DNA from 3 places in the Paenibacillus sp. P3E genome. Region 1 is predicted to be linked to each of the others. Evidence: a T-box and tRNA genes for the amino acid it is inferred to sense, from the RefSeq annotation. Region 1 holds a T-box; the other regions hold tRNA genes.
The links. A T-box is a leader RNA that pairs with one kind of tRNA and senses whether it is charged. The one in region 1 lies ahead of lysS (lysine--tRNA ligase), so its partner is inferred to be a tRNA-Lys.
Positions count from the first base shown of each region.

Region 1 (8,250 bases):
TTGATGTTGAAGAATTTTTGGAGAAATTAAGGAAAAATAATGGTGTTGAAAGAGCAGAACTAGATACAGTTAATGTACTACATGACGTACCCAATGATACGCGATATGAAGAACTATACGGCCTGAAAAATATTCAATGCGAAAAGGCTTGGGAGATTAGTCAAGGTGAAGATGTTGTGGTTGCGGTTGTGGATTCAGGAGTCGATTATAATCATCCTGATATTAAAGAGAATATGTGGAAGGATGTAAATGGGAACTTTGGCTATGATTTCTCAGATGAAGAAAGTGACCCGCAAGACCAAAATTTACACGGTACGCATGTTGCAGGAACCATAGCAGCTATTGGCAATAATGATATGGGAATTATCGGTGTAGCCCCTAAAGTTAAAATAATGGCTTTAAGAGTTTTCCCGAAGGGTGGAAGTAACAGTAAAATCATTGCAAGAGCTTTAAAATATGCAGTCGATAATGGTGCCAAGGTCATTAATAATAGTTGGGGACCGATAGAAAGAACTAAGGAAAACTTTGTAATCGAAGATGCATTAGATTATGTTTTTGAAAAAGGGGCCATTGCTGTTGTCTCTGCAGGTAATGCAAATGATGAAGCGAAGTATTATTCACCCGCTAACTATAGCAAAACAATATCTGTTGGAGCAGTAAATATTGCTGATCAGCGGGCTGATTTTTCAAATTATGATGATACCGTTGATGTTGCAGCACCGGGAGTGCAAATTCTATCCCTTAAAGCCCGTAGTAATGACTACTTAAAAATGGATGGTACTTCAATGGCGGCACCTCATGTCAGTGGTTTGGTGGCTTTACTGTTATCGAAAAAGCCGGATCTTACATTTGGGCAAATTAAAGAGATACTGCAAGATAGTGGTGATACTATACAAACAGATAAATTTGTTGGTAAGAGAATAAATGCATTTAATGCTCTAAACCACAGTTTAATGAACGGCAATGTAATTGAAAGAGAATTAGCGGGTGTAGGAAATATGTCATTCCAAAGTTAGCTGCATAAGGGTAATGACATTCTGAACTAGTTTTGCTATAGTGGAATATATTGAAACAGCATATCACTTCAGCGATGACGAGAAGAGTACTTAGGCGGCATAGTTCACAGAGAGCTTCGGAATGGTGAAACGGAGCAGCAGTGTGCCTAACGAAAAAAGTCTCCGAGCCTCATACGGAATTGGGCAGCACGCCTAAGGATGCTATGACGGGTTCTCCCGTTACAGAGATAGGGTATAAGCGTAATGGCCGTACCCGAAGAGGCGTGCATGGTGACATGTCCGCGAACAGAGGTGGTACCACGGCGCTGATTACAGCTCTCGTCCTCAAGATGACAATCTTGAGGATGAGGGCTTTTTTTGTTTTTTTTTACAATAATTGTAGAGGTGATTATTCATGCATTGGTCAGAGAAAATTGCAAAACGGTTAATCGAAAGCCACCCCGAGCAGCAGACATTCGTATGCGCATCAGGGATCAGTCCGTCAGGCCACATCCATATCGGGAACTTCCGGGAGATTGTGACGACTTATTTTGTAAGTAAGGCTCTTGAAAAAGCGGGCAAAAAGGTCCGGTTTATTTTTTCATGGGATGACTTTGACCGTTTCCGTAAGGTTCCGGTTCATGTGGACCCAAGTTTCGGTCAGTATATCGGCAGGCCCTATACGCAGGTTCCTTGTCCATACGGGTGTCACACTTCCTATGCGGAGCATTTTGAGCAGGAATTTGAACAGGCGCTCAGCGCTTTTGGGATCAGGCCTGAATTTATCTATCAGAGCAAAGAATATCAAGCCCGCCGTTATGCACCGGGAATCCTTCAGGCGCTGCGCAGCAGAGGAGAAATCTATGACATTCTGATGTCCTTCAAAACAGGAGAAGCCAGCGAAGCAGAGAGAGCCGCATTTTATCCTGTAAGTGTGTATTGCGGGGATTGTGGCAAGGACTCGACTACAGTGCATTATTTTGATGAAGAGCAAGGACTCTTGACCTACAGCTGTAAATGCGGCCATCACTGTACGATGTCTGTTGCGGAAGCGGAAAATATCAAGCTGCAATGGAAAATCGACTGGCCGATGCGCTGGAATCTGGAGCAGGTGCTGTTCGAGCCTGGAGGCCGCGACCATTCGTCGGAAACGGGCAGCTACAATGTAGCGTCCGTGATCTCGGAGAAGATTTTTGAGAATGAACCGCCTATGTACGAGCCTTACGAATTTATTAGAATCAAAGGCAGCTTTGCCAAAATGTCCAGCTCGTCCGGGAATAACTACACGCCTGATGATCTGCTGAAGGTCTATGCCCCGGAGAATATTCTGTTTCTGTTTGCCAAATACCAGCCGGACGCTGAGTTTCATATCGGGATGGACGAAGATGTGCTGCGCAATTATACGGAATTCGAACGTTACCGGAAGGCTCACGATTCCCGTACACTCACGGATGATATGGATTCGGCGGTAGAGCTTTCGCTGATTCATCCGTTGAATGACAGAATACCTAGCTTCGGTCCCATTGCAGGCTTGCTGCCTCTGATTCATTTCGATCTACATCTGCTACAGGAGATTATGACCCGGAACGGAGAGGTAGTGGATGCGGACAGGCTGAAGCAAACAGCGGAGCGGGCGGAATATTGGATCAAGCACTGGATGCCGCAAAAGCTGGTTACCGTAAATTCCAGCCGTGATACTGCCTTGTACGAAACCTTGGAGACACATGAGCTAGCATGGCTGGAAGCCTTTTGCGGGCTGCTGAGGACTGGGGGGTTGGAGGATGAGCAGATGATGACAGAAATTTACGCTATTTGTTATAACGAGGATAAAAAAACGATGAAAAACAATCAAAAACGTATGTTCACCCTAATCTATCAGCTGGTGCTGGGCCAGGAGACAGGTCCGCGAATCCCTGTGCTGATCCAGGCTGTCGGGCTGGATAGGTTGCTGGCTTTGCTGGATTTTTAGCCGTCACCGGGACTGCCCTTTACGGGATACACAGAGCGGAGGTATAATATATTGGACTGTTTATAATTAATGTTGGAAAGTGAGCGGGAAGAATATGGGTCGTAAATGGAATAATATTAAAGAAAAGAAGGCATCCAAGGATGCCAATACAAGTAAGGTATACGCCAAGTTTGGTGTAGAAATTTATGTAGCGGCTAAGAAGGGTGAACCGGACCCGGAATCGAACCGTGCATTGAAAGTCGTGCTTGAGCGCGCCAAAACGTACAACGTGCCTAAGGCCATTATCGACCGGGCGCTGGACAAGGCCAAAGGCAGCGGTGACGAAAATTACGTAGAACTACGTTATGAAGGATTTGGACCCAGCGGTTCGATGATCATTATCGACGCGCTGACTAACAACGTTAACCGTACTGCCCCGCTGGTGCGTTCCGCATTCAGTAAAAACGGAGGCAACATGGGTGTCAGCGGTTCGGTAACCTATATGTTCGAGCCTACAGCTGTAATTGGCCTGGAAGGCAAAACAGCTGACGAAGTGATGGAGCTGCTGATTGAAGCGGATCTGGATGTGCGCGATGTGCTGGAAGAGGACGAGGCTGTAATCGTCTATGCCGAGCCTGACCAGTTCCATGCCGTTCAAGAAGTTTTCCGCGGTGCCGGAATTACCGATTTCACTGTCGCTGAGCTGACCATGCTCCCGCAGAACTATGTTGCTCTTCCGGAGGATGCCGAAGCACAGTTCGAGAAACTGATCGACGCTTTGGAGGAACTGGATGATGTACAGCAGGTCTACCACAATGTAGATTCGGAAGAATAGAAGGATTGTAGGTGAGAAAGCCGGACAGGCAGATCGTGAATCTGCTTATCCGGTTTTTTTTGCGGACATTCTCTGGTTCCAGCCACAGTGCATAATCTGCTCCATATCTTGCCACAATAAGCTGATGCGACCCATCAACCCAACAACTTAAAGGAGGCAATACAATGGATAGTCACACCAAACCGGATAAGAATCTGATCAATACGGTAGACGAATTGAACAATGCTCCGGTGACCAGTCAGGAAGCTCAGCAGATGGAACAGAAGAAAAGTGATATCCGCAAGGAAGCGCTGCGGGATGACAAAACTACCTATAAGAAAAATGAACAAAATACGTACAAATGAGCTAGTACAGTCTGAAGGTGACAAGAGTGGCAGGGAGGGTTCCTGTCACTTTTTTTGTATTCATAAATGAAAAATTTCAAAAGTTCATCAAAGAATACTATGGTACACACCCGAGAAATTGTGTATGCTGGAGTTTGTTTGTATGACACTTACCCCTGGCAGGAGGCATTTTTTGCATTATGGAGCATGGCAGTATAGCAATGATTTCGATTTTGGTGATTTGCGGTTTTTTGGCGGGAGTGATTGATTCTGTGGTAGGCGGCGGAGGACTGATCTCCATTCCAGCGCTGCTCGCTGCCGGGATCCCGCTCCCAATGCTGCTGGGCAGCAATAAATTAGCCGGGACCTTATGCTCGTTCACGAGTACGGCGTCTTTTGTCCGTTCCGGGAAGATTAATTTTGGAATGGTCAAATTCCTGATTCCGTTCTCTATCGCGGGTGCAGTGGCTGGTTCGCTTACGGTCCGGCAGGTACCTTCAGCGTTTCTGAAACCGCTTGTGATTGTGATGCTGGTCGTCATTACGGTCTATACTTTGTTCAAAAAATCCTGGGGGGACGTCTCAACGTACTCCCAAGACAGCAAAAAACCGCTGATTATCGGCATGGGTATTGCCTTGGTTATTGGATTTTATGACGGATTCTTTGGTCCGGGCGCCGGTTCGTTCCTGATCTTCGCCTTCCTCATGCTGGGCTTTGAATTTGTGACTGCCGCCGGCAATGCCAAAGTGCTTAATTTCTCGAGTAATATCGCAAGTCTGCTGACGTTTGCCGCATTTGGCTCAGTCAGCCTGTATTATGGCCTGCTTCTGGGCATTCCGATTGTCATCGGAGCTGTAGTCGGTTCAAGGCTGGCTATCCGCAAGGGGGCCAGTTATATACGCCCGCTGTTTATTACGGTTACGTTAATCTTGATCGGGAAGCAAATATGGGATACGATGCACTGATACCTAAAGACGATTCGGAAAGGAACTTAGACTATGACTAAGAAGCTGTATTACGAGTCGGCCTATTTGAAGGAATGGCAGACCTCGATAAGTAAAGTGGTAGAACGCGAGGACGGGCAATATCTGATTCTGGAGGAGACAGCTTTCTATCCTCATGGAGGCGGGCAGCCTTGTGATACCGGAACTATTGGCGGAATTCCCGTGCTGGATGTCATTCTTGAAGAGGACGAGGTCTTGCACAAGGTTGATCGTGTTCCAGAAGGAAGCCAAGTGAGCTGTCAGATAGACTGGAACCGCAGATTTGACCATATGCAGCAGCACAGCGGCCAGCATCTGCTATCAGCGGTATTCCTTGAGCTGTTCGAAGCGAATACGTTAAGTTTTCACCTGGGCAATGATTACGCAACTATCGACATTGAGCTTCAGGAGCTAACCGCGGATCAGCTGGCTGCGGCAGAGCAGGAAGTTAACCGTCAGGTTGCGCTTGACCATCGTATCGTAAGCTATTTTGTCACCGCCGAGGAAATGGCTAACCTGCCGCTGGTGAAGCTGCCCAAGGTTACGGAGAATATCCGCATTGTTGAGATTGAGGGAGTGGAGCATAACGCCTGCGGCGGGACTCACGTATCTGCTACCGGAGCGATTGGGTTGATCAAGCTGTTGAGAGCGGAGAAGCAGAAGGGCAATATCCGGGTCACGTTCAAATGCGGAGGGCGTGCGCTGGACGAAGCTAACGAGAATCAGCGTATCCTTGGCGCGCTTTCTGCGAAATTCAATACAGGCAAAGATGAAATCCTGGACCGGATCGGGAAGTGGGAAGCCGAGCAGAAGCAACTGCAGGCCGAACTGGGTGCACTCAAAGAACAGAATGATCATTATTTGGCCCAAGAGCTCCTATCCGGACTTGAGTCTGAGGCAAGGGTAGCCGCACACATCTTCGAGGATAAAACCCTCAAGGATTTACAGAGTCTGGCCATGAAGCTGACTGCAAATACCGGACTTCCCGTGCTGCTGCTGACGGCGGCGGAGAATAAAGTCGTGCTCGCTTGCAGCGGAAGTACAGAATGGTCCTGTGGTACCTTTTTTAAAGCCAATCTGGGCGAATTCCAGGGAAAAGGCGGCGGCAGCGATAAAATGGCCCAAGCCGGGTTCCCGGACTGGGCACATGCACTCGGATTTTATGAGTTCACAAAAGGCTCTATTCGATAGACTTATCCAGAATATGTTGCGATTTCACAAGGACAAAACCAAGCCGGTTATAGAATTGAACCGCATCAGACCTTTTTTGATTCGTACGCACTCTGAGTTTGGTGAACCCGGATTGTGCTGCCCAAACTTCAGTCTGTGCGATTAACTGCCTGCCAATGCCCTCTCCCCGGTGAGCACTGTCTACCACCAATCCGGTTATTTCCACAAATCGCGGGGCCTCGACCAGAACACGGACCTGGGCATGAATCCAACCCAGCAGTTGATTCCCTGAATCTGCTACATATACGATATTGTCTCTCAGTTCAGTGAGATCACGAAGCCTCTCAGCCATTTGGGAGGCTTCTGCTGCATATCCCAGCTCGCCCGAAAGTCTGGAAATTTCATGTGAATCGCTTATTAACGCTGTCCTGATTAGCATGTGAAGCACCTCCGCTGTTCAATTGTCATCGTCACCTCAGATTAGCCGCTTGCCCGATATACGGCCGGATTCATTAATTTCAAGAAATACCTCCGCATATGGATGGTAGAAGTAGGGACATAATGTCTTGTCGGTGAACTCCATTTCACCCGAATCAGGATTTAGAACGGACAAACCCTTTTCCGGTCCCCACATTACAATCTTCCCGTATACTGCAGCGATTTGTCCATGTGGAAAATAATGCTCCCCATCGCTCAAGGGTTTGGTCCGGTATTCAGGTACTGGAATGAACAGATTTGTCCGTTCTCCAGTTTGCACATCATATATAGCCAGAAAATGAGAGTAACCGTTATCGCCGTAATCCTTCGTGTCTTCTTCATCATACATATCACTTGCCAGTTGTCCCCAGACTGCGATAGTAGACGAATTAAGCCAGACTACAGGCTGATCCCAATCTTCCATGTAGTCCCCGAGCACCCGTAAGGTAGCTCCATCCTCTGACTCCCAGCAGTTCGTCAGCCATGATTGAAGATTCCATGAGCGTATGGATGCGACAGGATGCCAGTGCCAGCCAGTATCGACGATCCACTCCCCTTGAGGGGAGACATGGATTTTACCGTGAAAATAATCAAGATTGTGTTTCGTGAGCTGTTCTCCATTTTCTGCTGCGGAAAACGTTGACTGACGTGTAGACAGATTCTCACCTGAGAGGACATCGAGCAAATCCAGCTGGTTCCATTTCGTGCCGTGAATCAACAGTGTCCTGCCCTCATGTTCAGCAAAAGCAAGCGGGAAGGTACAAACATCATAATGATAATGATCACGGGACAATGCCATGATCTGCTTGGAATCTTGGAGATCGTACAACGCTGCGTGCTGGCTGAATCTACCCGAAACTGCTGCGAAGCATTCATTTGCCGATACTACAATCTGTACAGGTTCCTCTAATTTCAAATCAGGTATATCGACATGCAGCAGCTTTCTTGCGTGTCCTGTGTGCAAGTCAAATCGCCAGAGATCACTATTCCGATCCAGCGCAAGCAATGATACTGCTCCTTCCCCGGTTCCTTTTAAGGCCTGGACAGCGACAAGCTGGCCCGCACTCGGTACGACTTCAGGAAATGGGATAATTTCAAACGGCATACTTCAGCCTCCTCATGGATTTTGACATCTATGTACCGGATCTAAGCCTTGCACTTAGTCATTCTACCAGATGACGAATTCAATCTTCCAGCGCGGTTCGAATGCAGAAGGAAAGAAAGGGAACGGTCTGGGCCTGTATATCTGTAAACAGCTGCTGCAAAAGATGGACGGTGATATTTATGCTGAAGCCACAAGTCGTGGCATGCGCTTTGTGCTGGTGCTCCGTTACTAAGTCCTTGCTATTCTAGTCCCCGCTTTTACGGAAGGATTTCATATGGAAATTGGTAATATGTCGGAATAGGGCTTGTCCATCACCGGTAATGACAAAATCCTGGCTCAGCGGCAGCACCATGGCCCGGTAAGGCTCGGGAATCCAGATATATTGGTGCACATAAGATGTTGCAATGAAGCCGC
Region 1 is NZ_LVWH01000214.1:348-8,597, forward strand. Features, by position in the region: gene A3842_RS27250 (S8 family peptidase) at 1-1,016, shown strand, start outside; T-box leader at 1,082-1,345, shown strand; gene lysS (lysine--tRNA ligase) at 1,411-2,964, shown strand; gene A3842_RS27260 (YebC/PmpR family DNA-binding transcriptional regulator) at 3,059-3,778, shown strand; gene A3842_RS27265 (hypothetical protein) at 3,943-4,122, shown strand; gene A3842_RS27270 (TSUP family transporter) at 4,302-5,066, shown strand; gene A3842_RS27275 (alanyl-tRNA editing protein) at 5,100-6,275, shown strand; gene A3842_RS27280 (GNAT family N-acetyltransferase) at 6,265-6,693, opposite strand; gene A3842_RS27285 (hypothetical protein) at 6,730-7,836, opposite strand; gene A3842_RS27290 (ATP-binding protein) at 7,907-8,068, shown strand; gene A3842_RS27295 (GNAT family N-acetyltransferase) at 8,081-8,250, opposite strand, start outside.

Region 2 (8,250 bases), on a different contig from region 1:
AATCTTATCATATTGGAAATGAGCGTAGGAGAGACCTCAATACCCTACATCTGCCCCTTCAGACAGGTCTTTTTAAGGCGTTCTGTGCATCTTGCGCGGTCACCAGATTTGTTGTCTTAATGAATTCCCAAAGTTGTTGTTTTGACCAAAGTCCCATGTGTTCTCCCCAACCTCTCTCTTACTTCCATTTTAGTGGGTTTGAGAGTTTACACAATATATTTTACAGACTCTTTTCATTTCCGGACCGTTTGGTAGCTCATTGAATTTAAAAATGCTTATTCCATCTGTGGGGATCTTCATGCTTATTCACCAAACATTAATTAAATCGAACGACAGCCGTTGAATAGCATATTCATTTAGGATTCTTAATAAAAAGCTTACAACAACATTAACCATCTCTATGCTCAGAGCGATGAGGTCAGGGGTTCGAGCCCCTGAGAGTCCATCCTAAAGAAACGGCAGAAATGCCGTTTCTTTGCTTTTTCGGGAAGCGGGAGGATGAAGCAGAAGTGGGGAACACAGATCTGTTTAAAACCACTGGTCTACTTCTTCTTAGAATAGAACGTTCATTATTTCACAAAACGTTTGTTTCATGAACAGTTGAGACAATTCATTTTTCACATCACTTTTGTCTTTCAACTTTCATATGTGAGGATTCCAAATTATATTTTCTTCACCCTCCTTAATAGCTTGTTGATAATAATTAACTTTTTTTCGTAGCAACATAATTTGTTGTGTGACTTCTTGAAGGTAATCTTCTGCCAATAATTGTTGATCTCTTATGATGTTATAGCGTTCTTCCACGGTATCTGATCCCTGTTCGCATAAATCGATGTATTGTTTGATATTCTCAAGCGACATACCTGTCATGCGCAGTGCTTTGACCATTTCAACATATTCCACGTCCTTTGAGGAAAAAAGACGTACATTCTGATGATTTCTGATTATATTTGGAAATAGCTCTTTTTTAGCATAGAACCTTACCGTATGGGGAGATAACCCTGTGAAATTTGCTACCTCATTAATAGTGTACATGATATGCTCCTTTCTCTTGACTGAGAGTAACTCTCAGGTTGTATATTTATCATAACTTATAAATGCTTGATAGAGAAAGGATAATGATTGGTGGAAAATAAGGTATGGTTTGTTACGGGAGCTTCGACTGGACTAGGGAAAGCCATAGTTTTAGAGCTAATAGCTAAAAAGTGCAAAGTTGTAGCAACATCGCGTAATCCGCTAGACATAGAACATTACCTGCCTGGCGCACAGGACAATGACAATCTTTTGGTTTTACCGTTAGACGTCACAAACAGTCAGCACATTAAAAGTGTTGTTGAAGCAACCAAGCAAAAGTTTGGCGGAATTGATGTTCTTGTTAATAACGCAGGTTATGCCTACTTCTCACCTGTTGAAAATGCTGATGATCAGCAAATTGAAAATATGTTTGCTGTTAATTTCTGGGGAGTCAAGCACATGATAGATCATGTGCTACCAATTATGAGAGAGCAAAAGAGCGGAACTATTTTAAATATATCTTCTCTAGGCGGTTTACGTGCATTTGCAGGTTTCGGATACTATCATGCCACTAAGTTCGCTTTAGAAGGCTTTTCCGAAAGTTTAAGTCAAGAAGTTAAGCCTCTAGGAATTAATATTTCCTTGGTAGAACCAGGGGATTTTAACACGGATTTTGCAAGCAGATCTGCAACTGAAAATGTAAATATTATAGAAGCATATCAAGCAACGGCAGGTGAAAATATCAAAAACCTTAGAGAATTATCTGGACACCAGCCGGGAGACCCTAACAAAGCTGCCAAGGTAATATATGATCTGGTGAATCGTGGTGATGTTCCTTTGCGAATTCTTTTAGGGAGTGATGCCTATCAGCGGGCAATGGAAAAGTTAACGGGAATGCAAAAATTATTTTCGACCTACCATGATATAACAATTAGCACCGATTATTAAAAGTAATGGGGGATTTCCTAAAGCCATGAATGGCTGATTGGAATATCCTCTTTTTTTGACAGGATTGACGTAAGCGCTTGGTGTGGACGCTCCGCGAACGGACCGGTGTTCCAATCGTTGATATGAACGAGACTGTCAAACGCAATTAAAAATTTAGCATATGCTGTGCTGGATCAGCAGCTTACGGCGTTCTCTTGAATTCGTTAGTGAGGAGCTTGCATCCGTCCAGATACAACTGCTGTGCAAGCCTTCTTTATTGACAAACAAGCTGTAATTGAATTTTGTTGAGCAATTCATTATTGGTTGCCGCAGCATCAACAACGAGCTTGTGGAGATTTTCAGTATTTTGCATGCGAACTTCTTGGTAGGTTTTCAACTTTCGTGTGTTCGTATTGGAGGAGGCATCTTAGCAGGAATTGTATACAGTTGTCCTTCACTAGTCTATAAAACGATGGAGGCTCAAAGATCATATTGACTTTCTAAAATCGGGTGGGTACAATGATACCGATAGGAAACATCGTTACCGTAAATGCGTGGTACTTAACTTTCATAAGAATCGAAAATTACTTCTGAGCAACGGTAACGGTGTTTCTATATTATAACATAGTAATTTTATCTTGCAGGGAGGAAAATATGATGAAAGCTATACAACTGACAAACGGCTTCGGCTTTGAGGAATTAACCATGACGGAACTCGACAAACCAACGCCAGGTCCTAAGGAGGTGCTGATCCGTATGAGGGCAGCTTCTCTCAATTATCGGGATTTAGTGGTCCTCGGCGGATTAATGCCGATCGAAGTCAAATTTCCCTTCATTCCATTATCAGACGGAGCGGGAGAAATTGTAGCCATTGGCCCAGAAGTAACCAGATTTCAGGTCGGACAACGAGTAGCAGGTAATTTTCAACAGCGCTTCATTGGCGGCAACCCAAGACCAGGGGTGTTAGAAGAAAGTCTGGGAGGTCCGTTGAATGGAGTAGCGGCCGAGTATGTCGTGCTACATGAAGACGGAGTCGTCCCTATTCCCGATCACCTCACTTATGAGGAGGCCTCCACCCTGCCGATCGCGGCATTAACCGCATGGAGCATGCTAATCGAATACGGTGGTTTGCAAGCGGGTGATACTGTGCTGCTGCAAGGAACAGGCGGTGTCTCCATCTTCGGGCTACAATTCTCGCTTATGGCCGGAGCACGAGTCATCATCACGTCGAGCAGCAACGACAAGCTGGAACGAGCAAAAGCTCTTGGCGCATGGCAAACGATCAACTATTCGGAGGTTCCTGATTGGGATAAGGCAGCGTTAGAGTTGACTGGCGGCGTCGACCATGTTCTGGATGTTGGAGGAGCGGCAACGATGGGGAAATCCATAAATGCACTTCGTACAGGTGGGACCGTGAGTATGGTCGGGTTCTTATCGGGCTTGACCATTGCGGAATACGATGTCTCCAGTATCTTGCATAAAGCCGCAACGGTGCGCGGCAGTCAAGTCGGCAACCGGGATCACTTTGAAAAGATGAATCGAGCGATTGCCCATCATCGTTTACATCCCGTCATCGACTGTGTATTCCCTCTAGATCGAATTGGAGAAGCATTCGCGCTCTTGGCTGAAGGAAAGCAATATTTTGGTAAAATCGTAGTCCAAATCTAAAGTCTCTCAAAAATGACATTGGAGGCGCAAGCTCACCGGCGAAGCATGGGCTTGCTGGGGAGTTCAGTCCGCAGGGAGAGTTTATCGGAAGCTAGCATGATCAGGAAGGCAAACTGTATGGCGTAACTACGGCTACAAGCCATAATGGATATTTATATATAGGAACGGCACCCGGAGGCAGCAAGGGCGTTCATCGTGTGCTTTTAACAAAATAAGGTTGGAATCTGGGAGGGTGCGAAATGAATCTGGATGATTTGGAGCTATCTTGGAATGAGAAGGAGAGTCTGTCCGGCAAAGTGGCCTTGGTGACAGGCGCTAGCAGCGGAATCGGGGCATCGATCGCCAGAAAACTGGTAAAGCACGGCGCCCATGTGACTGTAGTGGCACGTCGACGGGATCGATTGGATGAGCTGGTACAGGAATTGCAAAAAGAGGGATTGTACGAGGTTATGGCGGTACCTGCTGATATTCAAAAGGCTGAAGAAGTACAGCATGTGGTCAATGAAACGATTAATCGCTGGGGCCGTCTTGATATTATAGTTGCCAATGCCGGATTCGGGTATCGAAGTCCTTTGGTAGAAGTGGATCTGGAAAGATGGGAGGAGCTGTACAGGACGAATGTACACGGTCTAATGTTGACGCTGCACTACGGGCTTCCGCCAATGCTGGGTCAGGGCAAGGGAGATGTCATCATCATCTCCTCCATTGCCGGCAAGGAAGTGATTGCCGGAGGAGGTCCATACAGCGCTACCAAATACGGCGTTAACGCCATAGCGTCTGCATTACGTTTGGAGACAATCGATCAGGGGATTCGCGTTACGACGATTCAGCCCGGGGCGGTGGCAACGGAATTTTCTCAGGTGGCCGGGTATTCCGAGGATGAAATACGCGCGTTTGCTTCGAAAGTCCTGCCGTTACATCCCGATGATGTTGCTGAGGCGGCACTCTATGCATTGGAGCAGCCTGAGCATGTCAGCATTCCGGAACTAACCATCATGCCCTCAAGGCAAGCCCAGCGGTTCAAATAAAACGATGCCCAAGTAGTAACAAAAGGTCCGTCCAGATTTGGCAACGGATCTTTTGTTTTTCCTACGCCGATGATTTTATCCAGAAGCTCCCGTGCGACTGCGATACCCTATTGAACGAGGGTGCTGAATCACATGGACTCTTAGCTCAGATGGTAGAGCAGGAGACTCTTAATCTATTTGTCCAGGGTTCGAGCCCCTGAGAGTCCATCACAGAAAATAACGGCAGAGATGCCGTAATTTTGCAGTTTCGGGAAGCGGGATGGTTATGCAGTGAATGGAGTGGAGTGGGGAGATTACAGACCTGCAACCGTCAATGACAATCGTCAACGGCAACCGCCCACTATTGCCGCCCACTGCTACAGGCAATTGCTACCGTCCAATGCGGACGCTCAATAATGGAACTGACACCGCCAACCCCAACCCCACGCGAACCATACCGTGCGGAGGAACTCAACTGTTCCGTGACCTAAGCCTTTGCCAAGTAATTCTCTGCGCCTGTGGTTGCTCTCATTCTCGAGATTGCTTCTTAACCATTCCCCGTACTGCTGCTCAAATCGCGACATACCGAACTCCTTCTTAATTCATAAACCCCAATTTAATGTATCCCACAAAAAAACCGCCTCAAAACAATACCTCCCGAAGTATTATTCAGGCAGGCATTGTATGAGAGCGGCGTGTGCTTCACAACCTACGTCTTGTAACGCGAACAATTTTATGAATTCAATCTAAAATGAAAAGAGTCACTATTTGCTGCCGGCTTCCCATCTCAGATTCCAGTTATAATACTGATCCAATTCCTGGTGCCCGGCGAAATATTCTACGAGTCTCTCCACGCTGAAGGTCTCATCCTTCTGATTACGGATCATAGCGATGGCACACATCCCCTTATGATTGTTATGCTCATCCAGCCGGACCTCGATTTCTGGTCCGCCTTGCTGCTTAATGGTTACAATGGCGTCAGCCTCAGACCAGTTCGTGATGCCTTCATAGATAAAAGCAAAGATCACAATTCTGCTGATTTCGGAAAGGTAATGGCCATTGATCCGCAGATTCTCGCCCGTGGCTATGGATCCGGTGCGGTCATCCCCGTCCAGGGAGATGTAAGGCGGCCTGTTCAAGCTTCCGAAGGATTCACCGAGTGCTTGGACAGAGCCCTTAATGCCATTTTTTAATTCAAACAGACAACCAAGGTCAAGGTCGATTCCTTTACTTCCGAACCATCCCGATGATTTTTTTTGATACCAGTTGAGATTGATCAGGATCTCGCCCAGGGATTCAGTCCCTTTCTGGAGATTGATCACCTCCCCGCGTTTCTTAAGCAGGATGGTATTGAGATTTAAAGGAGCGGCTGAAGGTGATGCTGGTGAAGAGGGGGGCAAATGGCCCGCCGTCTTAGGCCGTGACCGCAGCTCTGGGAGAGAGGGGGGGGACTGCTGCGATTGAATTACTGGGCTGACGGGTTGAACTGACGGGAGGATGTTGTTGACCTGTATCCCATAACTTTTACATAAGGCAGCTAAGCCTCCTGCATATCCGGAACCCACAGCGCTGAATTTCCATTCATTATGATATCTATAGATTTCTCCTACAACAATGGCGGTCTCTACCGAAAAGGCTTTACCAAGCTTGTAGCGCAAAAGTTCCATTCCATCAGCAGCGTTGACGATCCGTAAATACACATCGCCCAATAGCGAGAAGTTTTGCAGCCGTTTCTCACCTTCATATATCGTTAGTGCAAATGCAATCCGTTCGTAGTCTGCAGGGATTTGACTGAGCTCGACAGCGATCTGTGTGTTATCGGCTAACCCCGAGCAGACTCTTTGATCGGACGGCAATATAGCTACGGATTGGTTCGAAGTAGAAGGATTACCATAATAAATAAGGTCCTCATCTTTAGAGACAGTCTGGGACGACGTAAGCAAAAACACAGAAAAATCAACCTCAACCTCAGATCTTGTATTGTGCCAGCCCATTCCTACTATAATACGGGTAAGGAGTGGATCGTCTTTTGTTAAGTTGCATTTTTGTCCCTTTATTAGCTCAAATGTCATTAGAACCAGCCTTTCAAAAGATTAGTAGAACCTGGACAAAACCTGGAGAGGTTATTATCTGCCGCGTCTTCCGGCGTCGAGATTCGGACCATTCAGACTGGATAACATATCCAAGGACTGTTCGTAAATACGGACAATATCCTGTACCTTTTGGAATTCAGGATCCGAGGGACCCAAATTGTCCATGAACATCCGCTGCAGGATTTCTCTATAAAAGGAGATGCGACTTCCGATAAGGCTACATTCGTAATCAATGACCTCTTCAACCGAGTGCTGCTGAACAAATTCCATCAGGTCATCAGCCGGGTTATCGTTATCGTAAGGCTCCCGCTCATTGCGTGCGGCAATCGGAGTGTTCACATTATCAAGGTTAACCGTGGAACGTATATCGGTGAAGAGAATACCTTCTTTCGCCAGCATGACCTGAAAAGGCTTGTGCTTGAACAACTCTTGTGCGACAAGAGCACACATCGCCTGATTCCTCAGGAGGATACCGTCAAAGGGGTGAAGAACCCATCCTCTGTCATCCCGATACAGGCTGAACGTGAAGTATTCGCCTCCATACTCATATTTCAGATTGATATTCGTCTCTGAAGTAAGCTCATATTGAAATGCATCCATTCAAAATTCCGCCTCCTGCTTCTTCTATGTGATTATATTAGCATAGCAGAATATGGGAAATCTTGGGAGAGAGGATTAGTAATTTAGTAATGACAAACACTATTCTCACTTTACAAAATATACATAATCTATGCGTTCACCCGCAATATTTGCAACATTATGATTCTCTCTTTTTTGATCTTTTACGAATCCGACACGCTCATACATTCGTTGAGCTGGGATTAGGTCATCATTCGTGAATAAAATAATTTTTCTCACATCATGTTGGAGAATTCTATTGACCGCTTCTTGAAGCTGCATGTTACCATAACCTTTGCCTTTATGTTTTGACGTAATGCAATTATGGCCAATTTCCGCATACTCAGGCATATTTCTCGGGTCCCATGAAACAAATCCGATAGCTTCATCATTTAGTGTTGTGATAAGCCCATATTTATCAGCAATTTCTAAATGGTCAAAGAAAAAGTTATCAAAATCCTGCCAATCAGATGTACAGCTTTGTTCATATCTGCGATCAAATGAGTACGCATCTGTCAATAATTCAAAGAGTATTCCCCGGCTAAAGTCGCTCACTTTTTTAAATTCAACACTCATGGTCTAATAACCCCCTGCATTCTCATAAATATTCATAACCACCTGCTGGATCGGGAGCTCCTTGACCGAAATGTCGGAGAACCGGTGCTTCCGGGAGATATCTTCTAGGAAATCGCTGATTGAGATATAGGCCGTATCCACTTCAAGCGTAATTTGAAAATCGGAAGGCCTATCGATTACCTTGGTATAGGCATTGTCGAAGACGGTGCCCTGTACGGACTCCGAAAAAGTAAAACTGACCCGTTTCTTCTCACCCAGGAAAAGCTTCAACCGCTGAAGCGAATCATCAAAAACCTTCTCTCCGTGGTTAATGACTATGACCCGGTGCGCGAGCTCCTCCACATCCT
Region 2 is NZ_LVWH01000103.1:84,696-92,945, reverse strand. Features, by position in the region: partial or broken gene A3842_RS10050 (IS256 family transposase) at 1-44, opposite strand, end outside; gene A3842_RS10045 (MerR family transcriptional regulator) at 643-1,035, opposite strand; gene A3842_RS10040 (oxidoreductase) at 1,126-1,962, shown strand; gene A3842_RS10035 (zinc-dependent alcohol dehydrogenase family protein) at 2,599-3,609, shown strand; gene A3842_RS10025 (SDR family oxidoreductase) at 3,849-4,637, shown strand; tRNA gene A3842_RS10020 (tRNA-Lys) at 4,772-4,844, shown strand; partial or broken gene A3842_RS33285 (transcriptional regulator) at 5,066-5,200, opposite strand; gene A3842_RS10010 (TerD family protein) at 5,381-6,688, opposite strand; gene A3842_RS10005 (hypothetical protein) at 6,743-7,309, opposite strand; gene A3842_RS10000 (GNAT family N-acetyltransferase) at 7,415-7,903, opposite strand; gene A3842_RS09995 (ABC transporter ATP-binding protein) at 7,907-8,250, opposite strand, start outside.
Region 2: it has a tRNA-Lys gene. The T-box ahead of lysS (lysine--tRNA ligase) is inferred to sense a tRNA for this amino acid. The anticodon was not compared.

Region 3 (8,250 bases), on a different contig from region 1:
TGGTTGGCTCGGATCACCGGAGACTGCTGCCCGCGTCCATTCTGTTCGGAGCGATCTTTCTGATCTGGACAGATGTCATTGCGCGGACGATTGTGCCAAATGTAGAGCTCCCCATCGGGATCATTACCGCCTTAATCGGCGCACCGATGTTCATGTACATGCTGATCAAAAAAGGCTACGCATTTGGAGGGAAAAGCTAATGAACTTGAACGTTGATCACCTGAGCGTCTCTTTTGCCGATGCGAAAATTGTAAAAGATGTATCCCTGAAGGTCAGAAACAAGCAATTTGTCGGCCTCATTGGTCCGAACGGCTGCGGCAAATCTACACTCCTCAAGAGTATTTATAAAGTGATCAAGCCCCGCCAAGGCGATGTATTCCTGTCCGAAATGAATGTAATGAAATCAAGCCCCCGAATCGTGGCGCAAAAGCTGGGTGTAGTCGGCCAGTTCAACGAACTCAGCTTTGACTTCACCGTACGGGAAATGGTTGCTATGGGGAGAACCCCGCATAAAGGGATGCTGGAGACCGATAATCAAGAGGACTTCAGCATTGTCTCAGGCGCTCTGCGCAAGGTCAACCTGGAAGGCCATGCAGACCGCAGTTATAATTCACTATCCGGTGGTGAAAAACAGCGTGTCATCCTCGCCCGCGTTCTGGCCCAGCAGCCCGAATTCATGATTCTGGATGAGCCGACTAATCATCTTGATATTAAATACCAGCTGCAAATTCTAAATATTGTTAAAAAGCTCGACATCGGCATTCTCGCCGCACTCCATGACCTCACCCTTGCTGCGGAATACTGTGATTATCTGTACGTCATGAAAAAGGGTCAAGTGGCCGCCTGCGGGAAGCCGGAGGATATATTGACGAAGGAATTAATCGGCCAGGTATTTGATGTGGCCTGTGAGACCTACCGCAACCCCGTGACCGGGGCGCTTGGCATTGCTTATCTGGAGACACGCTAGTTACGAAAGCAACCTTTTTAGCCCTTCCGCTTCCCTAATCAGAAGTCGGAAGGGCTTATTCGTGTTTTGGGGCAGGGTCCTGATCATTCGAACTGAATCTCTGTCTTAAATACGATAACCGCTCTATAGGTTGTAAGTTCTCAATCTTATCAGTCCCATTTCTGAAATTAGCTCTTTGGAGACAAAAAAAGAAACGGCATTTCTGCCGTTTCTTCTGTGATGGACTCTCAGGGGCTCGAACCCTGGACAAATAGATTAAGAGTCTACTGCTCTACCAACTGAGCTAAGAGTCCACATCATTGGTCGAATCATACCGCCTTTAGCTCATTCGCAGAAGAACGGAATAAATCTCTCGTATAAAAGATTATATCATGATACAAAACATAGATCAAGGTTTATTTTTCGAGTTTTCTAAAAAGAATAATTTACGGCGGATCATAACATTCGTCTTGCTTGGAGCAGTAAAATAGACTGCCTTCATCCGAATATGAAGTGCAGTCTATTCCAGCAGGTCACAGAACCGAACGCAAAAACCTGCCCGTGTGGGAAGCTTCCACTTCAGCTACCTGCTCCGGTGTGCCTTCGGCAACCACATACCCGCCGTCATGGCCTCCTTCCGGGCCCATATCAATAATATAGTCAGCGGACTTCATGACATCCAGATGATGTTCAACAACGATAACCGTATGCCCGCTATCCACCAGTTTGCCCAGAGACAGCAGCAGCTTTTGGATATCCGACAGATGCAGCCCTGTGGTAGGCTCATCAAGGATATACAAATTGCGGGCTCCCCTCTTGATTTTGGACAGCTCATACACCAGCTTGACACGCTGTGCCTCTCCGCCGGACAGGGTGGTCGAGCTTTGACCTAAGCGCATATAGCCAAGTCCGAGTTCATCCATAATCTCCAGCTTATGCTTCAGGTACTTATGGCCGCTGAAGAATTCACGGGCTTCCTCCACCGTCATCTCCAGTACATCGGCGATACTTTTACCCTGGACCTTAATTTCCAGACCCTCCTCCGAGAACCGCTGCCCCTTGCACACCGGACAAATCGTTTCGATATCGGCCATAAACTGCAGATTGGTGACGATTACTCCGTCTCCGGCGCATTGCTCACAGCGGGTACCTCCTGCATGGGTCAGACTGAAGTCAATTGCCTGGTATCCCCTGTCCACCGCTTCCGGCTGCATGGCGAAGAGATCCCGGATTTTATCATAGATGCCTATGTAGGTTGCCGGGTTCGATTTGCTGTTCCTTCCAATAGGGGTCTGGTCAATATTAATGACATTGTTCAGCAGATCCGCACCGAACAGAAAATCATGCTCGCCTGCAACAATCCGCGCAGCCGTTTTGTCGATTTTCAATTGCTTGAACAGAATCTCGTTAATCAGTGAGCTTTTCCCTGAACCGGATACTCCGGTAATACAGATGAACACACCCAGTGGAATATCCAGATCCACATTCTTCAGGTTGTTTTCCCGGGCGCCTTGAATGCTCAGAAAATCGTCTCCCAGGCTTCTGCGCTTGAAGGGGACAGGAATGCTGGCTTTTCCCGATAGATATTGGCCTGTCACTGACAGGGGCTCACCTATAATATCCTCAATGGTCCCGCACGCTACAACCTGACCCCCATGAATTCCTGGACCCGGGCCGATTTCGATAATATGATCCGCACTCTGTATGGTATCCATATCATGCTCAACCACAATTACGGTATTGCCGATATCCCGCAGCTTCTTCATGGTGTCAATCACGCGGCTGGAATCCCGGGGATGCAGGCCAATACTTGGCTCGTCCATGACGTACAGCATTCCCATCAGCTCACTGCTGATCTGGGTCGACATTTTGATCCGCTGCATCTCACCGCCCGAAATACTGTCGCTTCTCCGGCTAAGACTGATATAGTGCAGTCCGATATCAACGAGCAGGGATACCCTGGTGCGGATCTCGTGAATGATCGAGGAGGCCACATCCTGAATCTCTGCCCCAAACGTCAATGCTTCCAGCGAATGTAGCAGCTCAGGCAGCTGTTTGCGGCATAGCTGGTCAATGTTTTCTTCTCCGAGGGTAACCTGTAGGCGCTGTTTCTTGAGCCTTGCTCCATGGCATTCCGGGCAGATCTTCTCAATCATACAATCCTTGATGAACGTCGGTTCGAAGGCTTCCGAGGTAGAACTTTTCCGTATGTAATGCTTGTACCAGCTCTCCATCTCGTGAACGAACCCCCAGAATGGACGGTCACGTCCGATCATCCAGTTCTTCTTCGTTGAATTAGGGGGCTGGAGCATGGGGAGCACCTCGCCTTTGGTCCCGTAGAAGAGAAGCTCATGAATTTCCTTCGACAGATCGCAGAAAGGAGTGTCGAGATCGAAATGATACTTCTGGGACAAGCTGTACATCAGCACAGAACGATAGCTGTCCTTGCCCGCAGGGTTGAACACTGTACTTTTGAGCGCACCCTTGTTGATGCTTCTCTCCGGTGCCACTACCAGAAAACGGGGCTCCACCACATAAGACATCCCTACCCCGAGGCAGGTATGGCAGGCGCTTACAGGCGTGTTGAAGGAGAAATGAAAAGGCTGCATGTCACACAGGAAGAAATGATGCTCCAGGCAGCCGAAATCCTGGTAGAAGGTCGGATCAATGCCTCCCGGAACCACCACTTTAATCATAATATCCTCTTCCAGTGCCAGCATTGCAGCTTCGATGGATTTGGTCAATTGAATATAGGTATCTTTCTTCAGCTGAAAGCGGTCAATGACCATTTCTATATGGTATTCCTGCGCTTCGTCCAGTTCTGTTTTTTCTGCCAGTGAAAATGGCTCGCCATCCACCAGCAGATTCTTGTACCCCTTGTCCCGGAGTTGCTGGAAGGTGAAGCTGTAGTCTTCTCCGTATACTTTATAGACGGGGGCCCGCAGCTCTACCACAGTTCCAAAAGGCAAGGAGGAAATACGCTCGGCGATCTGGGCGGCAGACAGCTGCTTCAGGGAATGACTGCATTCCGGACATTTGCCTACACCCGCCGTGGAATACAGCAGACGAAGATAATCGTTGATATCCGTAACCGTGCCGACAGTTGAACGCGGATTGTTATTGCTTTTCTTCTGTTCAATCGCGATGACCGGGGACAAGCCGCGCACATAATCGACCTTTGCCTTTTTGAGCTGGCTGATCCGGCTTTTGGCGAAGGTGGAGATGGAATCCAGAAACCTCCGTTGCCCCTCTCCGTAAATGACGTCAAAAGCGAGTGAGGACTTCCCCGAGCCGGAGACCCCGGTAATCACCGTTAACTGGTCACGCGGGATTTCAACGGAGATGTTCTTCAGGTTGTTCTGCTTGGCCCCGGAGATCTCGATAGTTGTTCTAATGGACATGCTTCAAGCTCCCTTCTGCAATCGTATTTACGGAATGTAAAGATAGCCTGCTTCCTCAACAGCCGGCTTGCTTTTGGGCGTGATCCGAATCGTCTGGGTGACTTTTTCAAGGATGCCTTGCTGAACCAGATAGTCCATAACACCAACCAGCTGGTCACTCTGCACATGAAAATGCTTATTGATCAGCGTTGCGGTTTTGATCTCCTGATCCCTCATGAATTCAAGCACCGGCCTAGAAAAGATGGGGAGATGCCGCTCCAGCACCTTGTCCAAACATTCTAATCCGCTCTCAATTTCCGCTATGGTCATATGATGGGACATCGCATCTTGATACAATGGAGCAAGAACCTCCGGATTCAAGAGCTGTGCTCTCTGAATCGCTTCCCTGGATATGGCTTCACCGCGGATGCAGAGCTCCATATGGGCAACCGACTCTGCAGCTTTTAACAAGTAATACTGCGCATACAGCAGATCCTGCCGGACTGTCAGCCACTTCCGGGTTTTGTCGCGCAAAAATACAAGCTGACTTGCAATATGAAGGGCGGAAATCGCAATATCATCACTGCCTATGATCTTGAGGTCTTCGAAGTATTCGATCAGGCTGTCATCCGTGGAATAGACCATCTTACCCTTGGAGTAGTAGGATTGGGCAAAGGACCCGCCCAGCGCCCGTTCCATTCCCCGCTTGAAATCGCTGCGAACCACAAGATACACATTAATTAGAATACCGTCCTCGTCGATACAATAGGTTGTTGTGGCAAGGGGCTGGTCCCGGACAACCATGGTCATATCTATATCGCTTTTTTCCCAAATCACATCATAGGCCAGACTCCCGCTGATAATAATAGCAATCACATTCGGATCGCTGCTGACCTTGCCAATAAAACTGTTCTGTGCGGCTATGTAGCGTGCTCTCAGCTCTGCTTGCGCTGCAATATCCATCCTTCCAGCTCTCCTCCCTCTTCTTATAAAAATTCCCTTTTGGTGTTTTCCGTTTATGGTAGAATCATACTACACTGAGATTTAAAGAACCGGACAAAAATTGCTGGGTTATCATTCAACAAGTTCAACTTGCAAAGGAGCAAATATGGAACTTCATCTCCTGGAAACGATCAATCATACAACGGAATTTATCGAGGATCATCTGCTCGAAGAGCTAAGCCTGGACCGTATCTCAGAGCAGGTGAACATCTCCAAATTCCATTTACTCCGCATCTGGAAAGGAGCCACGGCAACCGGCCTGATGGAATATGTGCGCAGAAGGCGGATCGCCTTGTCGCTGGGAGATCTGATCCATGAACGGAACAGCATCGAGTTCATCTCCTCCAAATACTCCTTCGGTTGTGAACGCACCTATTCCAGAGTCTTCAAGGAGGAATTCAACATCAGCCCGGCCAAATGGCGGCGAAGTCCTTCTCCACTGCAGATCATGGACAGGTTCAATGCCGATTTTCTGCACCGGGCAGGAGAAGGTCTTATCTACTTCCATTCCACAAGCGTGTTGCCTCCCTTTTCCATTGCAGGACTGGAATATCAGGTGGATGTGAACGACAATATGGCAAATCAGACGGCCAACCGGCTGGGTGTCGCCTTCTTCTATAAGGACCGTCCAAGAATCATTAATCCAGTCAACAAAGATACTTATATCGGGTATACCACCGTTCCGGAGCCGTTTCAGGGCTATACCTGGTACCAGCCCTCTGTCGAAGTGAATCAGAGCAGCATCATTCCGCCGGATATGTCACTCAAGCATGTTGCACCCCACAGATACGGTGTGTTCACTTATATGGGCCCTCATCGGCCTGAGGAGATCAATTCGAAGTCCTTAAGCCTCATCTGGAAGCACATCTTTGACACCTGGATGCCCACCATACAATTCGATCTGGAAGAGAAATTCAGCTTCGAGCTCATCAATTACGCCAGATGTAATAAGAAGTATTGTGAATGTAATTTGTATTATCCGATTTCGAAGATATGAACACAGCCGCGGAGCTGCTAGAGCGCAGCCTTCACAATGCGGTGATAATAACCCACAGTAAGCACAGCGAACACGAAGTAGATCAGCGTGTAGGCCATCATGGCAACCGCGGCCGGGAAGGTGAGATCGGACAGACTGAGCGCAGAAGCCGCTTTCACAGCGAAGATGGAATGCAGCAGTCCGACCACCAGCGGCAATGCAAATACCAGCATCTGCTTCCGGACGATACCGCCCATTATCTCGCGTTCTCCGAACCCAAGCTGCCGTAGTATTGTATAGCTCTTCCGCTCCTGCTCTGCTTCTGTCATCTGTTTGAAATACAGGATACTGCCAGTAAAAATCAGGAAAATCAGCCCCAGAAAAGCGGCGATGAAAATGATCAGCCCGAATTTGCGGAGCGACTCCTTATAATAAGCATCGAAATCCGGACTGAACTCTTCTTCGCTGATATATTTCGCATAGTGCGCAGATGCCGCAGCACGCTGCTTCTGATCAGCCATCCGGTAGGTATCAAAGCGGACATCCTCATACTCTTTTGAGATCCGCATTTGCTCATGAATCATCCCTATCGTCGCCCGCGATACTACCAGCTGACGTCCATGTACGCTGTAATTCATGGCATAGCGGTCCTCCCCCCGGATCAAGCGGACAGCCAGGTGTCCGCCGGGTGCGCCCAGATCCAGTGCTGGAGGTAACTGCCCCGTATCCACTTCGCTTAACCCCTTCCTCAAACCGTTGTAAAAGATGCCCTCACCCTGGCTAGGCACGGGAATATCAGCACCGCTTGACTGGAGTTGCTCAGCAGTAAGCAGCAATATATCCCTTCCATCCCTTTCCCCTTTGAGGGATCTGCCTGTGAGCCGGACCGCCTCAACGGGCTGGTAAGTATAAGAATAGCCTGCTTTTTCAAGATCCTCTTGAAAGGACTTTGCCTCCTGCTCCTTATTTTCAAAAATAAAATCGTAGGGGAGCATGGCGCGGGACTCGCCCTCTGCCGAATAGTACAGCGAATAAGAGATAGCCACCATCGTTAGGGTCATGGCAGATAGTACGGTAATCAGTGTCAGTGAGCTTGCATTGCCTTTCATGCGATGCATCATCGGGGCTAACGACAAGCTGTTATTCAGTCCGAGCTGGCCGTTCTTACCCTTACGGAACCGGTAGAATAACCAGCCGATTGTCACGCGAAATAACAAGTACGTCCCGAGTATGGTCGAGCCGAGAATAACGAGCATTTGCAGAAACAGATGTTGTCCCAAGGTTTGACTGGAGAGCAGGTAGCCCAGCACGATCAGTATAATCCCGAGCAGTCCCGTCAGGGCGGACAAGAAAGTCTTCGGCTGTTTGGGCTGATCACCCTGCCGGTCAGCATTGAATAGATCTAGCAGCGTGGTACGGTAGACTTTGAACAGGGTTTGAATCAAGGTCAGGCTTATGAGTATAGCGAATACAATGATCGTCTGTACGGCTGCTTTACTGGAGAACGATAGTGCGACCTCACTTTGAATACCGGTCAATTTCATCAAAATGAGCACAAATAGCCTTGAAAAGAGCGCGCCGCCAGTAATCCCGATCCACAGCGCCCCCACCCCAAGCAGAGCATGCTCCATAATGAGTAACCGCCCTACCGCGTGCTGCGTCAGACCTACCAGCTGATACAGACCGATTTCCCTGCTGCGTCTTTTTAGAAAAAGGCTGTTGGCATAGACCATGAATATAACCACGATCGTAATCACCAGTACTCCGGCCGCATTGAATACGGTAGAAAACTGAACATCTGCGGAGGACGCCGCCATGACCATCGAGTCATTTTGTAGGGAAGCAAACACGAAATATAAGCCTGTACTGAAAATAAGTGCAAAGTAATACAGGTAATAGTATTTAATATTTTTGCGCATACCTCGGATCAGGAGCTCAAACAGTGT
Region 3 is NZ_LVWH01000103.1:61,740-69,989, forward strand. Features, by position in the region: gene A3842_RS09890 (FecCD family ABC transporter permease) at 1-200, shown strand, start outside; gene A3842_RS09895 (ABC transporter ATP-binding protein) at 200-967, shown strand; tRNA gene A3842_RS09900 (tRNA-Lys) at 1,188-1,260, opposite strand; gene uvrA (excinuclease ABC subunit UvrA) at 1,480-4,347, opposite strand; gene A3842_RS09910 (nucleotidyltransferase) at 4,375-5,289, opposite strand; gene A3842_RS09915 (helix-turn-helix domain-containing protein) at 5,435-6,325, shown strand; gene A3842_RS09920 (ABC transporter permease) at 6,343-8,250, opposite strand, start outside; gene A3842_RS09925 (ABC transporter ATP-binding protein) at 8,240-8,250, opposite strand, start outside.
Region 3: it has a tRNA-Lys gene. The T-box ahead of lysS (lysine--tRNA ligase) is inferred to sense a tRNA for this amino acid. The anticodon was not compared.